DNA from 3 places in the Terribacillus sp. AE2B 122 genome. Region 3 is predicted to be linked to each of the others. Evidence: riboswitches for the same ligand, from Rfam matches in the RefSeq annotation. Region 3 holds a riboswitch; each other region holds the start of a gene.
What was found. Region 3 has a riboswitch for S-adenosylmethionine ahead of AE2B122_RS03520 (Na+/H+ antiporter NhaC family protein). Riboswitches for the same ligand answer to the same signal wherever they lie in the genome.
Positions count from the first base shown of each region.

Region 1: another riboswitch for S-adenosylmethionine. It lies ahead of AE2B122_RS12030 (LLM class flavin-dependent oxidoreductase); the one in region 3 lies ahead of AE2B122_RS03520 (Na+/H+ antiporter NhaC family protein).
Region 2: another riboswitch for S-adenosylmethionine. It lies ahead of AE2B122_RS16460 (hypothetical protein); the one in region 3 lies ahead of AE2B122_RS03520 (Na+/H+ antiporter NhaC family protein).

Region 1 is NZ_LR700945.1:230,931-233,136, forward strand. It holds gene AE2B122_RS12020 (CAP domain-containing protein) at 1-781, shown strand, start outside; gene AE2B122_RS12025 (DUF1992 domain-containing protein) at 853-1,224, shown strand; SAM riboswitch class I at 1,237-1,338, shown strand; gene AE2B122_RS12030 (LLM class flavin-dependent oxidoreductase) at 1,418-2,206, shown strand, end outside.
Region 2 is NZ_LR700949.1:40,465-42,670, reverse strand. It holds gene AE2B122_RS16465 (cysteine hydrolase family protein) at 1-148, opposite strand, end outside; gene AE2B122_RS16460 (hypothetical protein) at 296-1,261, opposite strand; SAM riboswitch class I at 1,342-1,446, opposite strand; gene AE2B122_RS16455 (transglutaminase family protein) at 1,668-2,206, shown strand, end outside.
Region 3 is NZ_LR700942.1:683,834-686,039, forward strand. It holds gene AE2B122_RS03520 (Na+/H+ antiporter NhaC family protein) at 1-1,018, opposite strand, end outside; SAM riboswitch class I at 1,105-1,213, opposite strand; gene AE2B122_RS03525 (sugar MFS transporter) at 1,621-2,206, shown strand, end outside.

The DNA.
Region 1 (2,206 bases), on a different contig from region 3:
TTTGGCAGGAACAGCAAATGCTGCACCAGCTCAACCAACTAAAGAAGAAGCTCAAGTGCACGTAGCACAAGTAGTGAAAAGCGGATCTTTCTCTTCTATCGAAGATTTGAATAAATGGGTGAATGAATATCTATCAGCTTATAACATTCACATTAATACTGATAGCTTGCTAGCGAAGTACAATGTACAGCAGCCAGCTCAACAGGAGAAAGCGCAGACTCAAGCACCTAAGCAAGAGGAAGCGAAAGCACCTGCTTCTAATAAAGAAGAGCAAAAAGCAGCTCCTAAAAAAGAAGAAAAAGCTGAAGAGCAAGCAACTGAACAAAAAGCTCAAGCTCCAGCACAAAAACAAGAAACTGCTTCTGATAACAAGCAAACAGAAGAAAAACAAGCTACTGAAGGTCTAAGTGCATTCGAACAGCAAGTAGTGGACTTGACTAACAAAGAGCGTGAAAAAGCTGGTCTTAAAGCTTTAAAAGCTGATACTGAACTAAGCAAAGTAGCTCGTGCGAAATCCAAAGATATGGCTGACAATGGTTACTTCGATCACAACAGCCCAACTTACGGTTCTCCGTTCGATATGATGAAATCTTTCGGTATTTCTTATAAAACTGCAGGTGAAAACATCGCTCAAGGACAAAAGACTCCAGAAGAAGTCGTTGAAGCATGGATGAACAGCCAAGGTCACCGTGAGAATATCCTTAACCCTGATTACACTAATATCGGTGTAGGTTATGTAGAAAACGGTAACTACTGGACACAACAATTCATTGGTAAATAATTCAGATTATTGTATAATGAAAAGCAACCGATTATAATCGGTTGCTTTTCTTGTATATAGGGAGTGATTATATGGATCTGATTTCGCTGCTTGCGGAAGAACGAATCAAGCAGGCTGAAGCCAATGGAGAGTTCCGTAACCTTCCAGGAGCAGGAAAACCTTTGGAGCTGGAGGACTTATCAGGTGTACCGGAGGATATGCGGATGAGCTACAAAATTCTCAAGAATGCTGGATATATTCCGCCTGAAATGGAGCTGCAAAAAGAGATTGTAGCACTGCGCGATTTACTTCACGTTTGTACGAACGACACTGAACGAGCGTGTTACCGAAAGCGGATCAGCGAGAAAGAGATCCAATACGAAGCACTGCTTCAGAAGCTTAAGCGAAATTCGCCAGACACTCTCAGTCAATATCGGGAACAAATCGAACATAAACTAACCTAACTAAATAATATTTTCTTATCACGAGAGGTGGAGGGACTGGCCCTTTGAAGCCTCGGCAGCAGGCAGTAATGTACTGTGCCAATTCCAGCAGACGACAAGTCTGACAGATAAGAGGAGCATTTTACCTTGGATAAGGAGCCTCTTCTGTAAAACGGAAGAGGCTTTTTTTACATAATTAGAGGAGTGGAGAACAATGACGAAACAAATTATCCTGCAAGCATTTGATATGACAGCCGCCAATCATAACGCCCATGGCTTATGGAAGCATCCGGAGAACAGAAGGCATCGGGAATATAAGTCGCTGGATTACTGGATAGAGCTTGCACGCCTTTTGGAAAAAGGAAAGTTTGATGCGATTTTCTTTGCAGATGTACTTGGTGTTTATGACGTATATGGAGGGGATGAAAAGGCAGCGCTGCGTGACGGAGTGCAAGTGCCGCTTAATGATCCAGCCTTCGTTATCCCGGCCATGGCAGCTGTGACGAAGCATTTGTCCTTCGCTGTCACTGTCAGTACATCTTATGAACAGCCATTTCATAATGCGCGTAAATTTTCGACGCTTGATCACCTGACAAATGGGCGTGTTGCTTGGAATATCGTTACATCCTATTTACCGAATGCTGCTCAGAATTTTGGGATGGATAAGATGGTTAAGCATGATGAACGTTACAGAATAGCTGATGAATTCCTAGAGGTTTCTTATAAGCTGCTAGAGGATAGCTGGGAAGAGGATGGTGTTATCTCGGATCCGGAAACAGGGGTTCTAGTGGATCCGGAAAAAGTTCACCGTATAAAACATAAGGGTACCTATTTCTCAGTAGAAGGGCCGCATGTGAGTGAGCCATCTCCGCAGCGTACACCTGTGCTTTACCAAGCAGGTACTTCGGAAAAAGGCAGGGATTTCGCAGCAAGACATGCTGAATGTGTTTTTGTCGGAGGACCTACACCAGAAAAAATCAACTATTACATCGAAGATATTAAA
Region 2 (2,206 bases), on a different contig from region 3:
AAAGAATAGCAGCGTCTGCTGTTTGTGCCTTGCCGATGACCAGGTTAATTTGTTCAATCAGGTTCTCTTTGCGATAAACAGGTCTCTCTCCTGCTCCGCCCTCAATTAGTGCTTGCTGTGCATCAATAATCAATAGTGCTTGCTTCAATAAAAGCTCCCCTTTAGCTGATTGCTATGGCACTCCTGCTTTGCGACTTGTATGCTGCATTTGTCTGTTTCATACTGAACCGCCTCCTCTATACTGTTAGCTTCAGTATACTGGAAATTAAACAGTAATGGGGATTTTTACCACAAACTAAAATTGTAATTCCTTGCTTCGTAAAAGATAAGTCTGTATTAGCTGATTCGTGTCCTCCAAGTCCTTTACTGACACGACCTGTGTCGTCTGGTCAAGATGCTCGATCGGGATATTTAGGACACTCACTGGAATCTTGGTGGATAGTTTTTTATAGCGATGTCGAAATAGAAATTCCAACTGAAATGGAATGTCATGAGCAATGGCCAAATCGACCAACTGATTTTTCAATGTCTGATTGATTGGAATTGTTTTGTCTGCCACTTTGATCGCAACTCCGCTTCCTAATTCGATGGCTCCTCGGCTTTTGTGCGCAATTCTTTGACGAGGGACGGATCCGATAAAAAAGGCCGCTTCTCCTTCAAGCTGATAGGTAAGTTGCTTTTTATTATGAAACGGAAAGAAAATAATGGTGATTTCCCCTTCTGTTGCATCCCACTGCTGCAGAAGATTGATCGCAATTGCTGGTGCCACTTTGTTATCCAACCCTTTTCCGACGACTCTTCCACTCACTTCGTCACCAAGATACAGGAAGTCATCAAATAACGTCACATGATTGCCAGGCTCCACACCCATCTCACGCGCATCGTTTTCCGAGTTGGCACCGATGTCGATCACAGCAGCATGTTGTTCTGCTTCACCTGCCATAATCACGCCCTGCACTAATCCATTCTTTGCCTCCACTTGAACAGTCTGCCCCTGAGCATACGTAAGCGAGAAATAATTCGCATCTGCTACAAGCGCGCCTGATTCCGTAATGGACGTCACTACATAAATCTCTTCCTTTACCTCCGCCAGCAAGGTGATTTTCGGCGAATACTTTGCTCCATATTTACGGACAATAAGATTCCCCCGACTGTCAAAGTGCATCTCATCCGCGAACGGTGTAATCTTATCAACGATCTGTGAAACAAACGACTGATTATACCCTTTGTACTTGGACAGTTCTCGAATCAATTCAAACATGTTGCCTTCCCCTTTCTGTAGGCAGCGGGACAAATACAAAAGCCTCTCGTGCAAGATGCGTCGAGAGGCTTCCTCTATTCATCTTATCTGCCGGCTATGAACCGATGGAATTAGCACAGTATCTGTTGTCAGACCTGCTGCTGAGGTTTCACAGGGCCATATCCCTCCACCTCTCTAGATAAGAAACATATACAGTTTTCAGAAATTTTATCAGACAGAGATCAGATTGTCAATATAACTTATCGGGTTACTCAGGAATAAGAAGTTACATCGACATACAAGAGCAAATTGCTTAGACAACTACTAATGTATGTTTATAAGAATGACTTAGAACAATTAAAATTCATGAACCCTCCTATTGATTTTACTGGTATATTTATACATATGAGTTACAGGAGGGAGATATTTGAATTTAATACCAGAATCACAATCTTACAATGACTATTTGGATGAATCAGATGTAATTGATTTCTCACATCCCCTGATCAGAGACAAGATCAGTGAGCTAATTTCATCTCGAATGTCCGAAATAGACAAAGTTAGAGTAGTATTCCATTATGTTCGTGATAGTATAGGGCACTCATGGGATATTCAGAGCAAGCGTGTGACTTGCAGGGCATCAGAAGTACTTACATACAAAGAAGGCATCTGTTATGCAAAATCTAATTTGCTTGCAGCCATGTTAAGGTCATTAAATATTCCAACAGGCTTTTGCTATCAAAGATTGACCCTATTCGATACACCAGACAAAGGTTATTGTATCCATGCTCTTAATGGGGTTTATATTAAAAGCTTAAATAAGTGGATACGACTTGACGCACGCGGAAATAAACCCGGAATACAATCAGAATTTTCTCTGCATGATGAGCAATTAGCATTTCGAATGAATGAACAATTTGATGAGTTAGATTATCCGATTATCTACACAAAACCCAATGTAAAGAC
Region 3 (2,206 bases):
TCGTGTTATTAGCAGTTGATACATCAGTTAGACTCACAAGTCCGGCGATACTAAATTCGGCACCCTTTTTCGTTTTAATTCTTCGCGTTGCCAGGTGCAGAATATAGTCGATTCCTCCGTTAAACTTAATTATCTCTACCATTCCAGCTATTAATATTGCAAGGAAGGCAATTTCATACATACCTGCCATTCCATCACCAATCTGTTGCATCAGGCTCATGAAATGGTAGCTGCCATCTATCAAGCCAACGGCTCCCGCGAGAACAATTCCTAAAACCAGTACGAGGAAGACGTTCATACCGATTAAAGCAAAAACTATAACTAGAACGTAAGGAACTATCTTTATCCAATTATAGCTTATATGATCTACTTGAGCTGATTCACCCATTGCAAGGAATCCTAAAATGATGCTCGTAACAATAGCTGCCGGTAACACAATCCAAAAATTAACTTTAAATTTATCTTTCATCTGTGCGCCTTGCGTACGAACGGCAGTTATCGTTGTGTCTGATATGAAGGATAGATTATCACCGAACATCGAACCACCAACAATCGCTCCCATTACCAAAGCCATCGAAAGACTGGTTTGATCACTTATCCCAACTCCAATTGGAGCTAGTGCTACAATTGATCCAACCGATGTCCCCATCGACAAGGAAATAAAGCATGCAATGACAAATAGGCCAACAACTAGTAGGTTTTGCGGAACGACTGATGTAGTGAGGTTTACAGCAGACTCTACTGCTCCCATGCCTTTGGCAACTTCAGAAAACGCTCCTGCTAAAATAAAAATAATCACCATCAGCATGACATTGGCATTACCTGCACCTTTGCAGAAAATATCAACCTTTTTAGTAAGAGATTCTCTTCGATTCATAGCCAAAGCTACACCCGCTGCTATTGTGATTGCTACTATGACCGGAAAGTTATAAAAATCTCCTGTGATAATTCCTGATCCAATAAATAAAACTAGAAAAACAATAAATGGGATGAGAGCCCATGGATTTGCATTCTTCATTGTTCCACCTCTGATTTTGTTTTACGGCAAAAAATAAAGCCCCATCTTAAATCCATAAGAAGAGGCTTTATATCTATAAAACACTCTTCTTATCTATCAAGCCGCAGCTTGCTGGATTTGGCACAGCAACTTAATCACATAAGCTCCGCTGCCGAGATTTCTTCGGGCCAGTCCCTCCATCTCTCTAAATAAGAAGAAAAGAATATTTTTTTCACAGTAAGTAGGATTATACACATCTCCTTACCTTTTATCAATAGTTTTAGAAATCCTCGATAATGCTTTCATTATAGCTCCTTATTAGAAAGACAATTACACGTGAACATCCCTCTTTTACGCTCTTTCAAAATTGTTGGCTGTAGCGGCTTCTAATTCAAGATTATTTCATCCTTAAAAACTTTTCGTTTCTAATTTCATGAATGTTTAATATGAATGAAGCAGGAGATCGCTGAATAAAAATATAATTAAGTAAGTTTATGCGATTAGATTTGTAAGTCATTTAACACAGCATTGCTTCGATTAATTATGAAGCGTGATTTATATGCATTGCAAACTGCTAACTTTATTTGCAATGTAAGCTCCCTTTATATGAATAGGAGGATATAATGTTCTTCATTTTTTTAATTTACTTATCATTTATCAGCTTAGGATTACCTGATTCTATACTGGGGTCTGCGTGGCCGCTTATGAACACTGACCTTGGCGTTCCGATTGGGAATGCAGGTATTGCTTCTATTATCATATCTATAGGAACAATAATATCCAGTCTGTTTTCATATAGATTAATTAGAGTTCTGGGTACTGGTAAAATCGTTATAATAAGTATAGCTATGACTGCTATTGCACTGCTTGGTTTCTCATTTTCACCTTCTTTTATATGGCTATTATTATGTGCCATACCACTAGGTCTAGGTGCCGGAGCAGTGGATGCAGCTTTAAACAGGTTTGTTGCTACTCACTACGAAGCAAAACATATGAACTGGTTACATGCTTTCTGGGGAGTTGGAGCCCTACTCGGTCCTGTTATTTTATCCGTATTGGTTTTTTGGGGGAATTCTTGGAGAAGTGGTTATTTCACCATTTCAATATTGCAGTTTGCATTAGTCCTGCTGCTACTATTTTCACTTTCAAAGTGGAAAAAATACGAAGATACTGATAGTAATAGAATTCAATATACGAAAGAAATCAATT